Regions from separate parts of the Motilibacter peucedani genome, predicted to be linked through region 1. Evidence: riboswitches for the same ligand, from Rfam matches in the RefSeq annotation. Region 1 holds a riboswitch; the other holds the start of a gene.

Evidence for each region. A riboswitch is a leader RNA that binds a small molecule or an ion and turns the genes downstream of it on or off. The one in region 1 is predicted to bind S-adenosylmethionine.
Region 2: linked by a shared signal. The riboswitch ahead of CLV35_RS14085 (3'(2'),5'-bisphosphate nucleotidase CysQ) and the one ahead of CLV35_RS21040 (putative leader peptide) in region 1 are both predicted to bind S-adenosylmethionine.

The regions. Positions count from the first base shown of each region.
Region 1 is NZ_RBWV01000016.1:545-8,762, reverse strand. It holds gene CLV35_RS17705 (ABC transporter substrate-binding protein) at 1-92, opposite strand, end outside; gene CLV35_RS17700 (amino acid ABC transporter ATP-binding protein) at 143-982, opposite strand; gene CLV35_RS17695 (amino acid ABC transporter permease) at 979-1,935, opposite strand; gene CLV35_RS17690 (flavin reductase family protein) at 1,932-2,453, opposite strand; gene CLV35_RS17685 (NtaA/DmoA family FMN-dependent monooxygenase) at 2,450-3,841, opposite strand; gene CLV35_RS17680 (LLM class flavin-dependent oxidoreductase) at 3,856-5,064, opposite strand; gene CLV35_RS17675 (MsnO8 family LLM class oxidoreductase) at 5,061-6,200, opposite strand; gene CLV35_RS21040 (putative leader peptide) at 6,339-6,419, opposite strand; SAM riboswitch class IV at 6,472-6,588, opposite strand; SAM riboswitch class IV at 6,690-6,807, shown strand; gene CLV35_RS17670 (aminotransferase class V-fold PLP-dependent enzyme) at 6,844-8,178, shown strand.
Region 2 is NZ_RBWV01000013.1:207,646-215,863, reverse strand. It holds gene CLV35_RS14100 (peptide ABC transporter substrate-binding protein) at 1-867, opposite strand, end outside; gene cysN (sulfate adenylyltransferase subunit CysN) at 952-2,199, opposite strand; gene cysD (sulfate adenylyltransferase subunit CysD) at 2,200-3,120, opposite strand; gene CLV35_RS14085 (3'(2'),5'-bisphosphate nucleotidase CysQ) at 3,117-3,923, opposite strand; SAM riboswitch class IV at 3,983-4,096, opposite strand; gene CLV35_RS14080 (RNA-binding S4 domain-containing protein) at 4,152-4,382, opposite strand; gene CLV35_RS14075 (hypothetical protein) at 4,379-4,729, opposite strand; gene CLV35_RS14070 (ATP-binding protein) at 4,959-5,336, shown strand; gene CLV35_RS14065 (RNA polymerase sigma factor SigF) at 5,285-6,232, shown strand; gene CLV35_RS14060 (hypothetical protein) at 6,267-6,695, opposite strand; gene CLV35_RS14055 (diacylglycerol/lipid kinase family protein) at 6,737-7,708, shown strand; gene CLV35_RS14050 (WhiB family transcriptional regulator) at 8,093-8,218, shown strand, end outside.

The DNA of each region.
Region 1 (8,218 bases):
GCGTCGTCGCCGCTGCTGCCGCAGGCGGCCAGGGCGGTGAGGGCGAGGGCCGTGAGGGCGGCGAGGGCGGGTCTGGCAGCGGAAGAAGGCATGGGAGTTCCTCGGAAGTGGTTCGTGGGGGGTTGGTGGGGTGCGGCGTGCGTCAGAGGACGGCGCGCAGGAAGTCTCGTGTGCGCTGGTGCTGCGGGCGGTCGAGGACCTGCGCGGGCGGGCCCTGCTCGACGATCCGCCCGTCGTCGAGGAAGACGACGGTGTCGGCGACCTCGCGGGCGAAGCCGATCTCGTGGGTGACGACGACCAGGGTGGTGCCGCCGGTGGCGAGCGCCTGGATGACGGCGAGCACCTCGCCGACGAGCTCGGGGTCGAGGGCGGAGGTCGGCTCGTCGAAGAGGATGACGCCCGGCTGCTGGGCGAGGGCCCGGGCGATGGCGACCCGCTGCTGCTGGCCGCCTGAGAGCTGGCGGGGGTAGGCGTCGACCTTGTCGCCGAGGCCCACCCGGTCGAGCAGCTCGCGGGCGAGCTCGCGCGCCGCAGGCCGGCCCAGCTGGCCCGAGGCGACAGGGGCCGCGGCCACGTTGTCGAGCACGCTCAGGTGCGGGAAGAGGTTGAAGCCCTGGAAGACGAAGCCGATGCGTCGGCGCTGGGCGAGGATCTCGCGCTCGGGCAGCTCCTTGAGCCGACCGCGGTGGCGACGGACGCCGAGCAGCTCGCCGTTGATGCTGACGTGACCGCGGTCGAGCTTCTCGAGGTGGTTGACCGCGCGCAGCAGGGTCGACTTGCCGGAGCCCGAGGGCCCGATGACGACGGTCACCTCACCGGGCCGGACGGCGAGGTCGATGCCGCGCAGGACCTCGCGTCCGGCGTACGACTTGTGCGCGCCGACCACCTCGACGGCGGCAGGGTGCTCGGCGGCCAGCGTCGGCAGCGGGAAGACTGCCGGAGTAGTACGCAGTGGTGCCGACGTGACGGCAGTGGTGGTCATCGGGTGGCTCCTGTCGGTGCAGCGGCGGCCTGCCGGGAGAGCGCCGCCCGCAGCCGCTGGAGCGGCGTGGGAGGCAGGTTGCGCAGCGCGCCGCGCGAGTAGTAGCGCTCGACGTAGAACTGGACGACGGACACGACGCTGGTGAGCACGACGTACCAGACCGTCGCAACCATCAGCAGCGGCACGATCTCGCCGGAGTAGGTGCTGCCGAGGCTCTGCACAGAGCCGAACAGGTCGAGCAGCGAGACGTAGAACACCAGCGACGTGGCCTTCAGCAGACCGATCAGCTGGTTGACGTAGGACGGGATGATCGAGCGCAGCGCCTGCGGCAGCACGATGCGGGTGAAGTGGTAGCCCCGGGGCAGGCCGAGCGCTGCAGCCGCGTCCTGCTGGCCCTGGTCGACCGACAGGATGCCGGCGCGCACGACCTCGGCGGCGTAGGCGGCCTCGTTGAGGCTGAGCCCGATGATGGCGATCACCGTGTCGGTGGCGAGCCTGCTCTCGTCGAAGCGGAAGAACTCCGGTCCGAACGGCACTCCGAGGCTCAGCGTCTGGTAGAGCGCGCTGAAGTTGTAGAGGAAGAGCAGCACGACGATCAGCGGCACCGAGCGGAACAGCCAGACGTAGACCCAGCTGACGGCGTTGAGCACCGGGTTGCGCGAGAGCCGGCCGAGGGCAAGCACCACCCCGGCCAGCAGGCCGAGCGCCGCGCTCGCTGCCGCCACCTTGAGCGTGATGACCAGCCCGTCGAGGATGACCGGGCGGAAGAACCAGTAGCGGAACCGGTCCCACTGGAAGAAGGGGTTCGTCACCAGTCCGTGCACGAGCTGAGCAAGCACCACGAGCACCACCGCGGTCGCGATCCAGCGCCCCGGGTGCCGGAGCGGCACGACCTCCTCGTGCGCGGCGCGCGTCGTGGGGTCGACGGGGACGGTCGCGAGCTCCGTGCTCACTGCACACCCGCCGGGCGGGAGAGCGCGCCGTAGCGGCCGCCGTGGAAGAGCAGCGGGTCGCTGTCGGTGTGCTCGGCGTGCATGACCTCGGCGATGACGACGGAGGAGTCGCCCGCCGGCACCTTGGCCCGCACCGCGACGGCCATCCACGCCATCACCCCGCCGATGACCGGCAGGCCGAGCGGACCGCGGCGCCAGTCGTCGAGAGCGGCGAAGCGGTCGATGCCGCTGGTGGCGAACACCGTCGCCACGTCCTGCTGGTCGACCGCGAGCAGGTGGAGCGAGAGGTGCGTCGCCCTCTCGACGGCCGGCCAGCTCGACGAGCCGTGCGAGACGTTGAAGCTCAGCAGCGGCGGGTCCGCCGACAGCGAGACGAGGGAGGTAGCCGTGAAGCCCGTCGGCGACGCGCCTCCCGTCGCGATGACCGCGACGCCTGCGGCGTGGCGGCGGAACACCTGCTTGAAGAGGTCCGAGGTCACCCGCGCCACGTCGAGGTCGGACTCGTAGAGCGCCGTCACGCCGACACCGCCCGACGTGCCCGCGCCGTGCTCGAGGCCGGCCGGGCCGGCGGCAGGCCCAGGTTCTCGCGCAGGGTGGCACCCTCGTAGTCGGTGCGGAAGACGCCGCGCTCCTGCAGCAGCGGCACGACGGAGTCGACGAAGGGGTCGAGACCGGCGGGCGTGATGTGCGGGACGAGGATGAAGCCGTCGGCCGCCTCGGCCTGGACGTAGGTGTCGATCTGCTCGGCGACCTGCGCCGGCGTGCCGATGAACGACTGGCGGCCGGTGACGTGGATGACGAGGTCGCGGATGCTGTAGCCGTGGGCGTCCGCGAGCTCGCGCCACTCCTTGGCCGTCTTCAGCGGCTCCTTGTACATCGGTGCCCTGCCCCGGATGATCGAGTCCGCCGACACGTCGGGGTCGACCTCGGGCAGGGGCCCGTCGGCGTCGTAGGCGGACAGGTCGCGGTTCCACAGCTGCTCCAGCAGCAGGATGGCCGTCTGCGGGCTGACCTGCTGGCGGCGCACGGCCGCGGCATTGGCCTGCGCCTCCTCCTCGGTCTCGCCGAGGGCGTAGGTCACGGCCGGGAGGATCTTGAGCTCGTCGCGGTCGCGGCCGTAGGTCGCGAGCCGGTCCTTGACGTCGGTGTAGAACGCCCGGGCGGGGTCGAACGCGCTGTGCCGGCTGAAGATGGCGTCGGCCGTGCTGGCGGCCAGCTCGCGGCCCTCGACGGAGTCGCCGGCCTGCAGGATGACCGGGTGGCCCTGCGGGCTGCGCGGCACGGTGGAGCGGCCGGCGATGTCGAACTGCGGTCCGTGGTGCTCGAACTCGCCGGCGCGGGGGTCGGTGACGTACGTGCCGGTGGCCCGGTCGGCCACCACCGTCCCCGGCGCCCACGAGTCCCAGAGCTCACGGGCGGTCTGGATGAACTCGCCGGCACGCTCGTAGCGCAGGGCGTGGTCGAGGTAGCCGCCGCGCCGGAAGTTCTCGCCGGTGAAGGCGTCGGACGAGGTGACGACGTTCCAGGCCGCCCGCCCGCCGGACAGATGGTCGAGCGAGGCCAGCTGGCGGGCGAGCTCGTAGGGCTCGTTGAAGGTGGCGTTGATGGTGCCGGCGAGGCCGAGGTGCTCGGTGACCGCGGCGAGCGCCGCGAGCACCGAGAGCGTGTGCGGCCGACCCACGACATCGAGGTCGTGGATCCTGCCGCGCTGCTCGCGCAGGCGCAGTCCCTCGGCGAGGAAGAAGAAGTCGAGCTTGCCGCGTTCGGCTGTGCGGGCGAGGTGGACGAAGGAGTCGAAGTCGATCTGGCTGCCCGAGTCGGGGTCGCTCCACACGGTGGTGTTGTTCACGCCCGGGAAGTGGGCGGCCAGGATCACCTGGCGCTTGCGCTGGTCGGTGGTGGTCATGAGTGGCTCTCGCGTCAGGCCGCGGGGGCGGCGTAGCGGTTGGCGGCAGGGGCGAGGTCGAGCAGGCCGCGCAGGGTGTCCGCCTCGTAGGCGGTGCGGAAGGCGCCGCGCCGCTGCAGCTCGGGCACCAGGCCGTGGACGATGTGGGGCACGTCGACCTGGGCGACGCCGGGACGCAGCCGGAAGCCTGTGTAGCCCCGCTCTCGCCAGGCGAGCAGCTGGTCGGCGAGCTGCCCCGGCGTACCTGTGAACACCAGTGCGTCGGACTCCAACGGCGCTCCGTCGAGCTCGTCGAGGCGCTCCTTGCGCGAGCGTGCCACGGCGGCGTTGTCGTCGAGGAGCACGAGCACCTCGCCCCACACCTGCAGCGGCGTCCCCCGGCGGGTTACGGCGGCTTCCGCTGCGCGCACCTCCGCCTCGATCGCGGCGGCTGACCGGTCGTCGTGCGGCGTCACGAGCACGACGTCGGCCGATCGGGCGGCCAACTCGTAGGGGATGCGGGCGTGCGCCAGCGCGACGACGACCGGCTGGCCTTGCGGCGAGCGCGGCACGATCGACGGGCCCTTGACGGAGAACCAGCGGCCCTCGAACTCGACGTAGTGCAGCTTGTCGCGGTCGACGAAGCGCCCGGTGCTCGCGTCGCGGATGATCGCGTCGTCCTCCCAGCTGTCCCAGAGCCGGCGGACGACCTCGACGACATCGGCCGCCTCGTCGAACAGCTCGGCGACGACCTCCTGCTGCTGACCGGCTTGGTACGCGGCGAGGTCCAGGTGCGGCGCCTCGCGACGGCCGAACTGCTCGGCCTCGACGTCGCGGGCCGAGACCTGCACCCGCCAGCCGGCCCTGCCCCTGCTGACCCAGTCCAGCGTCGCGACCGAGGTCGAGACGTGGAACGGCTCGGTGTGCGTCGTGGTGACGGTCGGCACGAGGCCGATCTGCTTCGTGAGCGGGGCGAGGCGGGAGGCCAGGAGCAGGGCGTCGAGCCGGCCGCGTACCTGGTCGGTGCGCTCGTCGAGCCGCTCGCGCGACGAGGACTGCACCGCGAAGGAGTCCTCGAACGTCACGAGGTCGAGCAGCCCGGCCTCTGCCTGGCGAACGAGGCCGAGGGAGTGGTCGGCGGAGAGGAGGTCGGCGGGCGCGGTGCCCGCGGCCCGCCACGCGGCGGGGTGCCAGCCGGCGCCGTCCAGCGCCACTGCGAGGTGGAGGTGGTCTGTCGTGGTCATCGGGTCGGTCCCTCGTCTGCGGACGCCCACGCGGCGGCGAGCAGCTCGTAGGAGCGCTCGCGGTCGACGTGGTCGTGGGTGACAGTGGTGACGACGAGCTCGTCGGCGCCCGTGACACGCTGCAGCGTCTGCAGGCGCTCGACGACCTCGGCGGGCGTGCCGACGAACTGCGTGCTGACGCGGTCGGCGACGAGCTTGCGGTCCTCGTCGGACCACTCGTGCTCGGCGGCCTCCTTCGGCGACGGGTAGGGGATCGCTCCCCCGCCGGCGCGGATGCTGCGGACCCACAGGCCGTAGGGCGAAGCCAGCTCGCGGGCGCGCTCACTGGTCTCGGCGACGACCGCGTCAGCGGAGACCACGACGTAGGGCTCGTCGAGCCACTGCGACGGCCGGAACGCCTCGCGGTAGGCGGCGACCGCGTCGAGGACGTTCGACGGCGTCACGTGGTAGTTGGCGGCGAAGGGGAGCCCTCGCTCCCCTGCGACGCGGGCGCTCTCACCGCCGCTGCTGCCCAGGACCCACACCTGCAGGTCGGCGCCCTCGCCGGGCACGGCGTGCGCGCGGTGACCCGACTCGGTCGTGAAGCTGCCGTTGACGAAGGCGAGCACGTCGTCGACCTGGGCGGCGAAACCCGGGCTCTGTGCCCCAGGCAGCGTGAGCAGCTGCAGCTGCGTGCGGATCCTCTCGCCGAGCTCGCCCGAGAGCGTGAAGGCGAACGGCTCCGGGATGACCAGGCCGTCGACCTCGTGTGCCGGCTGCGGCGACCGCGCCGGCGCTGCTGACGTTCCCGGCAGGCGCGGCGCTCCGGAGCGCCCGATGCCGAGGTCGATGCGGCCGGGGAAGGCGACGTCCAGCAGGCCGAACTGCTCGACGACCGAGAGCGCGGTCTGGTGGCCGAGCAGCACGGCTCCGGAGCCGACGCGCAGGGTGCGCGTCGCTCCTGCCACCAGCGCCCCGAGCACCGCGGGGGCGGAGCTGATGACGCCTGGCACGAGGTGGTGCTCGGCCAGCCAGTAGCGCTTGTAGCCGAACGACTCCACCGCCTTCGCGAGGCGCAGCGTGTTGTTGAACGCGTCACTCGCTGTGCCGCCGGAGGGCACCGGCGACAGGTCGAGGACGGAGAGGGGCACAGGCACGAGGGGTCTCCTGGTGTGGGAGGGCTGCGCTCGGCCGTCCTGCCGGGACGGCGGAGCGCGGGCAGGGCTGAGCGCACGCACAGAGGTACGCGGTGGACGGACGTCACTGTCGGCCGCCCCCTTGGGCGGCACGTCAGGTCAGCGACAGGTGCAGCTGGCGACGCGGACGAGGTCCACGTGGCGCCGTGAGGTCAGCAGCGGGTCGGCAGAACCGCGCACGTGCTGGTCGTCGTGGCACCTCGTCGAGTGCTGCACGGACCCTCCTTCAGGAGCAGAGCGCTTGCCTGCGGACCGTGCGGTCGCAGACCTGGTCGTCACCCGGGGCACCCCACCGCACTGCGAGGGTTGCCGGCCAGCGAGCCGGGGCTTGTCGCTGGCACTCATGACCGTGGCGCTAACTCTACTGATCCGGTAGACAATGTCAAGCGCTGCGTTTTCCGGCTCCCGGGACTGGACAACAGCCGGGGAGCACGCGCTAGCGTGTGCAGCTGTCACGAGCGCCAGCGTTCAGCCCCGGCTTGCTGGCCGGCAACCCTCCTCCTTCGCGGCGGGGTGCCCCGGGTGACGACACGGCCGACCCCGACCGGGGGCCCGGCAAGCGCGGACCCGAGCTCCTCCGGGTCCCTCGACAGAGGGGTTCCTCATGTCCGTCCAGGCTCTGTCCGTCCCTGTCGCTCCCCTCGCCGCCCTGGTGGGTGCGACGACGCAGGTCCCGCTCGTCGACGGCTCGACCCGCCGCTACGCGAACCTCGACATCGCGGCCAGCGCACCGGCGCTCGAGCAGGTGGCCGCGGCCGTTGCGCAGCTGACGCCGTACTGGTCCAGCGTGCACCGCGGCGCGGGCTACCTGTCGCGGCTGTGCACCGCGGTCTACGAGCAGTCGCGTGCCGAGGTCGCCTCGTTCGTGGGTGCCCGTGCCGACGACGTGGTGGTGTTCACCCGCAACACCACCGACGCCCTGGGCCTCCTGGCGAGCGCGGTGCCGGGCGAGGTGGTCGTGCTCGACGTCGAGCACCACGCGAACCTCCTGCCCTGGCAGCGCCGCGGCGACCGCATCGTGCGCAGCGGCTCCAGCGTCGAGGAGACGCTCGGGGCGCTGCAGGCCGAGCTCGCACGACGGCCCACCGCCCTGCTCAGCGTGACCGGCGCGTCCAACGTGACCGGCGAGTGCCTGCCGCTGCGCCGGCTCGCCGACCTGGCCCACGCCCACGGTGCACGGCTGGCCGTCGACGGCGCGCAGCTCGTCCCGCACCGCCGGGTCGACCTCGCCGCGACCGGGGTCGACTACCTCGCCTTCTCCGGCCACAAGCTCTACGCGCCCTACGGTGCCGGTGCCCTGGTCGGCCGTCGCGACTGGCTCGACACCGCCGAGCCCTACCTCGCCGGTGGTGGCGCCGTGCGAGAGGTACGCGTCGAGGCGACGGAGTGGACCACGGCGCCCGCGCGCCACGAAGGGGGTACACCCAACGTCCTCGGCGTCGCGGCGCTGGCAGCAGCCGCGCGGGCACTGGGCGAGCTGCGCGACGGTGCGCTCGAGGCGCACGAGCACGCGCTCACGTCCCGGCTGTCCGAGGGCCTGGCCTCCCTCGGCATCCGGACGCACCGCATCTGGCACGACGCGACCGATGTGGTCGGCATCGTGACGTTCAGCGTGCCGGGCCGCGACCCGGGCGAGGTGGCGGCCTACCTCTCCGCGGAGCACGGCATCGGAGTACGCGACGGCCGCTTCTGCGCCCACCCGCTGCTCGCGCGCCTCGGCACCGCGGCCGCGGTGCGGGTGAGCGTCGGGCTCGGCACGTCGAGCGACGACGTCGAGCGGCTGCTGGACGCGCTGCGGACGTTGCTCGAGGACGGGCCGTCGTGGGGCTACGCCCGCTCCGAGTCGGGATGGGCGCCGGTCCCCGAGACGCGGGCGCTGCCGTCGTGGCTCGGAGGCGCGTCGCTCGCGGGCGATGCTCCGGCGTGCGAGCAGCCCTGACCAGCGGGCTCCTGACCACGCAGCCTGTCGCGACTGACTG
Region 2 (8,218 bases), on a different contig from region 1:
GCGGTCGCCGAACTCCGCGCGCCGGGCGAGCGTCGAGGGTGAGAGGCCCGTGACGACGTCGACGGCGTCGGAGGCGAGGTCGTTGACCGCGGTGTCCATCGACGCGTAGACCGTGAAGTCCACGCCGTCGACGTGCGGCTGCGTGCCGCGGTAGCCGGCGAAGCGCTCCAGCGTCACCCGCTGGTCGGGCACCCAGGCCCCGAGGCGGAACGGCCCGTTGCCGACCGGTGCCTCGGCGAAGCCCTCGGGGTCGGTCAGCGCGACATGCGGCAGCGGGTAGAACGCCGGGTTGCCGAGCTCGGCGAGGAACGTGGTGTCCGGGTGGGCCAGCGTGACCGTGAAGGTGTGTGCGTCGACGACGTGCAACCCTCGCATCGTCTGCGCCCTGGGACGCAGCGGCTCCCCCGAGTCGTCCACGGGCGCGACGTCGTCGTAGCCCTCGATCGGTGCGTAGAACGGGCCGGCGTACTGCCCGTGGGTGCCGAGCGCGCCGTAGTTCCAGGCATCGACGAAGGACGACGACGTCACGGCCTCGCCGTTGTGGAACGTCCACCCGGACGCCAGCCGTACGGTCCAGTGCTGGTGGTCCGACGTGGTCACCGCCTTGGCGAGCGGTGTGAGCACGGGGGCGGTGCGGCTGTCGTACGCGACCAGCCCGGTGAACAGCCCGTGCACGATGCCGATGCCGGCCGTCTCGTCGGCGGCGGTGGGCGTGATCGCGTCGGGCTCCGGGATCGCGATGCGTACGCGGCCGTCGCCCTGCGCACCGCCCGTCGGCGTCGCCGACCCGCCGCACCCAGCCAGGACGGCCGCGGCCGTCACCACCGCGCCCGCCGCAGCGAGCCCTCGTCGCACCCGTACTCGCACAGACGTCTCCTCGCAGGTTCCTCGTTCAGGAACCCACTACGGCCGCGGGGTGCCGGTCGTGAGGAGAGCGGTGTGTCGCGTCGGTCACTCGGAGGGGTGGACCATCCCTGCCCCGACGGTGCGGTTGGTGGCCTCGTCGATGAGGATGAAGCCGCCGGTCGTGCGGTTGCGGGCGTAGGGGTCGGCGAACAGCGGCACGGTGGTGCGCAGGCGTACGCGGCCGATGTCGTTGAGCCCCAGAGCGTCCACCGTGACGTCGCGGTGCAGGCTGTTGACGTCGAGGCGGTACTGCAGCTCCTTGACCATCGCGCGCGCCGAGCGCGTCGTGTGCTTGATCGCCAGCTTCTGGCCGGCGCGCAGCGGCTCGTCGGTCATCCAGCACACCATCGCGTCGACGTCCTGCGTCGCGTGCGGCGCGTTGTGCGGACGGCACAGCATGTCGCCGCGGGAGATGTCGATCTCGTCCTCGAGCCGGATGGTGACCGCCATCGGCGCGAACGCCTCGGCGACCGGGCCGTCGGCCGTGTCGATGGACGCGATGCGCGAGGTGAAGCCGCTGGGCAGCACCTGGACCTCGTCGCCCGGCTTGAAGACGCCGCTCGCGATGGTGCCGGCGTAGCCGCGGTAGTCGGGGAACTCGCGCGACTGCGGCCGGATGACGTACTGCACCGGGAAGCGCGCGTCGACCAGGTTGCGGTCGCTCGCGATGTGCACGTGCTCGAGGTGGTGGAGCAGAGAAGGCCCGTCGTACCACGGCATGTTGGTCGACCGGTGCACGATGTTGTCGCCCTCGAGCGCCGAGATCGGGATGATCGTGAGGTCGGGCACCTCGAGCTTGGTCGCGAAGGCCGTGAACTCCTCGTGGATCTCCTCGAAGACCTCCTGCGACCAGTCGACGAGGTCCATCTTGTTGACGGCGACGACGAGGTGCGGGACGCGCAGGAGCGACACCAGGAACGCGTGCCGGCGGCTCTGCTCGAGGATGCCCTTGCGCGCGTCGACGAGCACGATGGCGAGGTCTGCAGTGGACGCACCGGTCACCATGTTGCGGGTGTACTGGATGTGGCCCGGGGTGTCGGCGATGATGAAGGTACGCCGAGGTGTGGCGAAGTAGCGGTAGGCCACGTCGATCGTGATGCCCTGCTCGCGCTCGGCGCGCAGGCCGTCGGTCAGCAGGGCGAGGTTGACGTAGTCGTTGCCGGCGGAGGCCCGCTCGACCGCTTCGTACTGGTCCTCGAAGATCGACTTGCTGTCGTAGAGCAGCCGGCCGATCAGCGTGCTCTTGCCGTCGTCGACCGAGCCCGCCGTGGCGAAGCGCAGGATGTCGCTCATCTAGAAGTACCCCTCGCGCTTGCGGTCCTCCATGGCTGCCTCGCTGACCCGGTCGTCGCCGCGGGTCGCGCCGCGCTCGGTCAGCCGCGTCGTCGCCACCTCGGCGACCACCTTGTCGAGCGTGTCGGCGTCGGAGCGTACGGCTGCGGTGAGGTTCGCGTCGCCCATCGTGCGGTAGCGCACGCGCTCGGTCGTCACCGTCTCGCCCTCGCGGGGGACGACGAACTCGTTGACGGCGTAGAGCATGCCGTCGCGCTCGACCACCTCGCGCTCGTGGGCGAGGTAGAGCGCCGGGATGTCGATCTGCTCGGCCGCGATGTAGGACCAGATGTCGAGCTCGGTCCAGTTGGACAGCGGGAAGACGCGGATCGACTCGCCGAGGTGGATGCGCCCGTTGTAGAGGTTCCAGAGCTCGGGGCGCTGGTTCTTGGGGTCCCACTGGCCGAAGTCGTCGCGGAAGGAGAACACCCGCTCCTTGGCGCGCGCCTTCTCCTCGTCGCGGCGGGCCCCGCCGAACAGCGCGGTGAAGCGGTGCTTCTCGACGGCCTCGAGGAGCACCGGCGTCTGGATGCGGTTGCGCGAGCCGTTGGGCTCCTCGCGCACGGTGCCGCGCTCGATCGCGTCGGGCACGGAGGCGACCAGCAGCTGGACGCCGAGCTCCTGGGCCCGGCGGTCGCGGAACTCGAGCACCTCGGGGAAGTTGAGCCCGGTGTCGACGTGCATCACCGGGAAGGGGATGCGCGCCGGCCAGAACGCCTTCTCGGCCAGGCGGAGCATGACGATCGAGTCCTTGCCGCCGGAGAAGAGCAGCACCGGGCGCTCGAGCTCCGCGACGACCTCGCGGAAGATGTGGATCGACTCCGCCTCGAGCGACTGGAGCTGGCTGAGGCGGTAGTCGTGCGCGGACCCGGGGACCGTCATCGCGCGATCGTCTCCTTCCCTGCGTCGTCGGACTGCTGCGAGAGCCGCGCGATGGCGGCCAGCACGTCGTCGGCGAGCTCGGCGCGGCACACCACCAGGTCGGGCAGCGACACGTCGGCCTGGTTGTAGAGGAGCGGCGAGCCGTCGACGCGGCTGGTGTGCAGCCCTGCCGCGCGGGCGACGGCGACGGGCGCGGCGCTGTCCCACTCGTACTGCCCGCCGGTGTGCACGTAGGCGTCCACCTCGCCGCGGACGACGGCGGCGGCCTTGTAGCCCGCCGAGCCGAGCGGCACCAGCTCGCCGCCGAGCGCTTCGGCGACGCCCGTGACCAGCGCTGTCGCGCGGGTGCGGCTGACCGCGAAGCGCGGGGCGGCCCTGCCGTCGCGCGGCGGCGGAGGGGGCACGTCGTCGGTGGCCAGCACGGTGCCGAGGCCCGGGAGCGCGACGGCGGCGTCGGTGAGCTCGCCGTCCTGCCAGAGCGCGACGTGCACGGCCCAGTCGGGACGGCCCGCCTCGCCGAACTCGCGGGTGCCGTCGAGCGGGTCGACGATCCACACGCGGCGCGCGGACAGCCGGGCCGGGTCGTCGACGCCCTCCTCGGAGAGCACGGCGTCACCGGGGCGCAGCCGCGCCAGCAGCTCGACGATCGTCTCGTGGGCGGCGCGGTCGCCGCGGTCGCGCAGGTCGGGCGCGTCGGGGTAGGTCGCCCTCAGAGCCAGCAGGACGTCGGCGGCCTCGCCCGCCGCGGCCCGGGCCACCGCGACGTCGCTGGCCGTCGAGGCCGACCGCTCGGCCCCGGTCACTGTGCGCTCCGGCTCACTGTGCGCTCCGCTCCAGCCCTCTGGCGCTCGGGACGTCCCGAGGACCACGCTTGCCGACCGCCCTGCGCGGCCCGCCTGGTCGTCACCCGGAGCACCCCACCGTGGCGGAGGGTTGCCGGCCAGCGAGCCGGGGCTTGTCGCTGGCGCTCATGACCTCCGCCAAGGATGCCACAGGCGTCGCCCGTCCCCGGGCGCCAGGCCGGGCGCGGATCAGGCCAGGCGCACCGAGCGGCCGTCGCACTCGACGGTGTCACCGGCCGCGAGCTGGGCGCCGCGCCGCGTCTCGACCGCGCCGTTGACCCGCACCCGCCCCTGCTCGACCGCCAGCTTGGCCTCGCCGCCCGTGTCGACGAGCCCGGCCAGCTTGAGCAGCTGCCCGAGCCGGATGCCGCGCTCGCCCACCTCGACCGTGCCGAGGCCGGTCCCGTCGCCGTCGCTCACCGCACGTAGCCCCCGTCGTGGAGACCTGCCTCGATCTCGAACCGGTTGTGCAGGGGGTCCCGCCCGGCGCGCAGGTAGAGCAGAGCGAACCACAGCCCGTAGGTACGCCACTGCTCGACGTGCACCCGCTCGTGCCGCAGCCGCTCGGGCGAGCGCGCCCAGGGGGCGCTGCCGCAGACGTAGGTGTCGCCCCAGGTGACGCCGCCGCGCGGGTAGGCGCGGCGCGGGAGCCCGTGCCGGACGTGCATGCCGTCGTGCTCCTCCGCGGCAGCGCCGAGCAGCGCCGCGTAGGCGCGCGCCAGCCGGCCGACGAGCGCGGCCTGCCGGGCGGCGAGCGGGACGACCACCTCCGGCACGCTAGGCCTGCGCGGGCGCGGGCGGAAGCCCCCCGGTGCGCTCGCGTGCGGGCCGCCGGTCACGGGGTACCGTGGGCAGCGCCGCTCGGGGACCCGCCCCGCGCGTCCGCAGTGCGCGTCCGCAGAGGAGTCCGGGTTGAGCGAGAGCGGCCTGTCAGCTGTCCCGCAGCAGACGACCCAGCAGACCGAGCAGGGACCGTGGGGGACGAGCTCCGACGCCGTGCAGGTCACGCTGCCCGCGTCGAGCGCCTACCTCTCGGTGCTGCGCACCGCGACGGCCGGGCTCGCCGCCCGCCTCGACTTCACCCTCGACGAGATCGAGGACCTCCGCATCGCCGTGGACGAGGCCTGCGCGATGCTCCTGCCGCAGGCCGCCCCGGGCGCCGACCTCAGCTGCACCTTCGAGCTCGAGGCCGACGGGCTGCTCATCACCGTGAGCGCCCCCACCACGCGCGGCAGCCTGCCCGAGCGCGAGACCTTCTCCTGGACCGTGCTCACCGCGCTGGCCGGCGAGGTCGACGCCGGCGTGGGCGAGGGCCTGACCGTCTGGATCTCGCTGCACAAGCGCCGCGAGCAGCTCGCGGGCGTGGGCGCGTGACCGGCGGCCCCGTCGCGGGTCCCGAGGTCGTCGTGTCGCCCGAGGGCACCGTCGAGCTCGTCGACGAGACCGCCGGGCCGGCCGAGGCCGCCCCCGAGGCGCCGGCACGCGTCGTCATCCCCGCCTCCTCGGGCGTCGGCGTCGACCGCGAGCGCACGAAGGCGCTGTTCGCCACCCTCGCCGGCATCGAGGCCGACACCCCGGAGCACAAGCGGGTCCGCGACGCGCTCGTCGAGCAGCACCTGCCGCTCGTCGAGCACCTCGCCCGCCGCTTCCGCAACCGCGGCGAGCCCTACGACGACCTCGTGCAGGTCGCCACGATCGGGCTGATCAAGTCGGTCGACCGCTTCGACCCGTTCCGCGGCGTCGAGTTCTCGACCTACGCGACCCCGACCATCGTCGGCGAGATCAAGCGCCACTTCCGCGACAAGGGCTGGGCCGTGCGCGTGCCCCGGCGCCTGCAGGAGCTGCGCCTCACCCTCACCCAGGCCACCGGCGAGCTGTCGCAGAAGAACGGGCGCAGCCCCACGGTGCACGAGCTGGCCGAGCACCTCGGCATCACCGACGAGGAGGTCCTCGAGGGCCTCGAGTCGGCCAACGCCTACTCCACCCTCTCCCTCGACGCCAGCGACCAGGGCGACGAGGACTCCGTGGCGGTCGTCGACACCCTGGGCGTCGACGACGAGGCGCTCGAGGGCGTCGAGTACCGCGAGTCGCTCAAGCCGATGCTCGAGCGGCTGCCCCCGCGCGAGCAGAAGATCCTGCTGCTGCGCTTCTTCCGCGGCATGACCCAGTCGGAGATCGCGGTCGAGGTCGGCATCTCGCAGATGCACGTGTCACGGCTGCTCGCCCGCACGCTGGCCCAGCTGCGCGAGGGCCTGCTCACCGAGGACTGAGGGCCCGCACTCGCTGCGGTGGCGTGCGACAGGGCTACGGGCGGGCGCCGTCGTCGAGGCGGCCGCCCACCTGCGGCAGCAGCACGAGCACCAGCGCCACGGCGGCGACGACCAGCATCGGCACGCCCGCGGCCCACACGCCGGCGCCCAGGACCGTCGGCGCCATGAGCAGGGCGATCAGCTGCGACAGGATCCCGAGCGAGCGCGCCCAGCGCCGGCGGTGCAGCATCGCGCGCGCGGCGAGCAGCAGCACCCCGCCGTAGAGCCCGAACAGCAGCACGAGCGACAGGAAGAGCCCGACGTTGCCGCCGCCGCCGGCGACGACCGACGCCAGCACCAGCAGGCCGAGCACCACCAGCGCGGCGCCCTCCAGCGCGACGCAGGCGGCGAGCACGACGAGCCCGGGCTCGCGGGTGCGCCCCGGGGTCCCAGGTGTGGCGGGCGGCGGGGAGGTAGCGGACACCGCGTCACTGTAGAGCGCGGGCCCGCCCCTAGAGTGGCCGCGTGCGTGCGCTGCTGGTGGCCAACCCCGTGGCGACCACCACCACGCAGGCCACCCGCGACGCGGTCGTCGGCGTCCTCTCCCGCGGCCTCGAGGTCGAGGTGGCCTGGACGCGCGCCCGCGGCCACGCCGTCGAGCTGGCGGCCGGTGCCGGCGCCCGGGGCTTCGAGCTCGTCGTCGGGCTGGGCGGCGACGGCACTGTCAACGAGCTGGTCAACGGGCTGCTGGGCAGCGGCAGCTCCCCCGCCGCCGGCGGTCCGGCCCTGGGCGTGGTGCCCGGCGGCAGCACCAACGTCTTCGCCCGCGCGCTCGGCCTGCCCCGCGACCCGCTCGAGGCGGCAGCCGCTCTCGTGCGCGCGGCCGCTGCCGGGCACCGTCGCGTCGTCGGGCTCGGCCGCGCCGACGGGCGCTGGTTCACCTTCGCGGCAGGCGTCGGTCTCGACGCCGAGGTCGTGCGCCGCGTCGAGGGCCGACGCGCCCAGGGCGCGGCGGCGACCCCGGTCCTCTACCTGCGCGAGGCCGCCGCTGCCCTGGCCGTGGGCGCCGGCCGGGTGCCCGTCATGCAGGTCAGCGTCGAGGGCGCCGACCCGTTCCCCGCGCGGATGGCGGTCGTCGCCAACACCCGGCCGTGGACGTACCTCGGCCCGCGGCCCGTGGACCCGTTCCCGCGGGCGTCGTTCGAGTCGGGCCTCGACGTCTTCGCGGTCCACCGCATCGGTCCCGTCACCGTGACCCGCGCCGCAGCCGGCATGCTGCGGGCCACCTCGCCGCGCGGCCGCCAGATGGTCAACCTGCACGACGTCAGCCGCGTCGAGGTGTCGGCCGAGCGCGCGTTCCCCCTCGAGCTCGACGGCGAGGCGCTCGAGCCCCGCACCCGGCTGCTGCTGGAGGGCTTCCGCGCGGTGCTCCCGGTGGTCGCCGGTCCGCAGCCGGCGCAGCGGCGTCGGAGGCTGCCGCTGCGGCTGCGCGCCTGAGGACGGTTGACCGGCGCCGCACGGGGGCAAGGGCGGTGGTGGCGGCGCGTTGCCGTGGGCGGACGGAGACCCACGGCGAGGCGGACAGAGGGGCACGAAGGCGCTGATCGTGACCGTACTGTGATGCAGGAGACAGCGCACCGCTGAGGGAAACAAGCCTGAAACGCTTGTGGAACGCCACTCATCGATGGAAGGCTCATAGCAGAGCGGGTCGGGACGAGCGCAGCGCGTCTCCACCCGCTGGCGGAGACCAGCGTTCACCGATGCTCCCACACACCGTGGGAGCGCCGTGGAACGCCCCTGCTCGTGACGTCGTTCACGAGCAGGACACCCACCGTCGAGGGGCACGGCGCCCCACGACGTCGACGTGCGAGGAGTAGACACATGGACTGGCGCCACGAGGCTGCCTGTCGTGAGGAAGACCCGGAGCTCTTCTTCCCCATCGGGAACACCGGCCCGGCGCTCTCCCAGATCGACGAGGCGAAGGCCGTCTGCCGGCGCTGCGCGGTC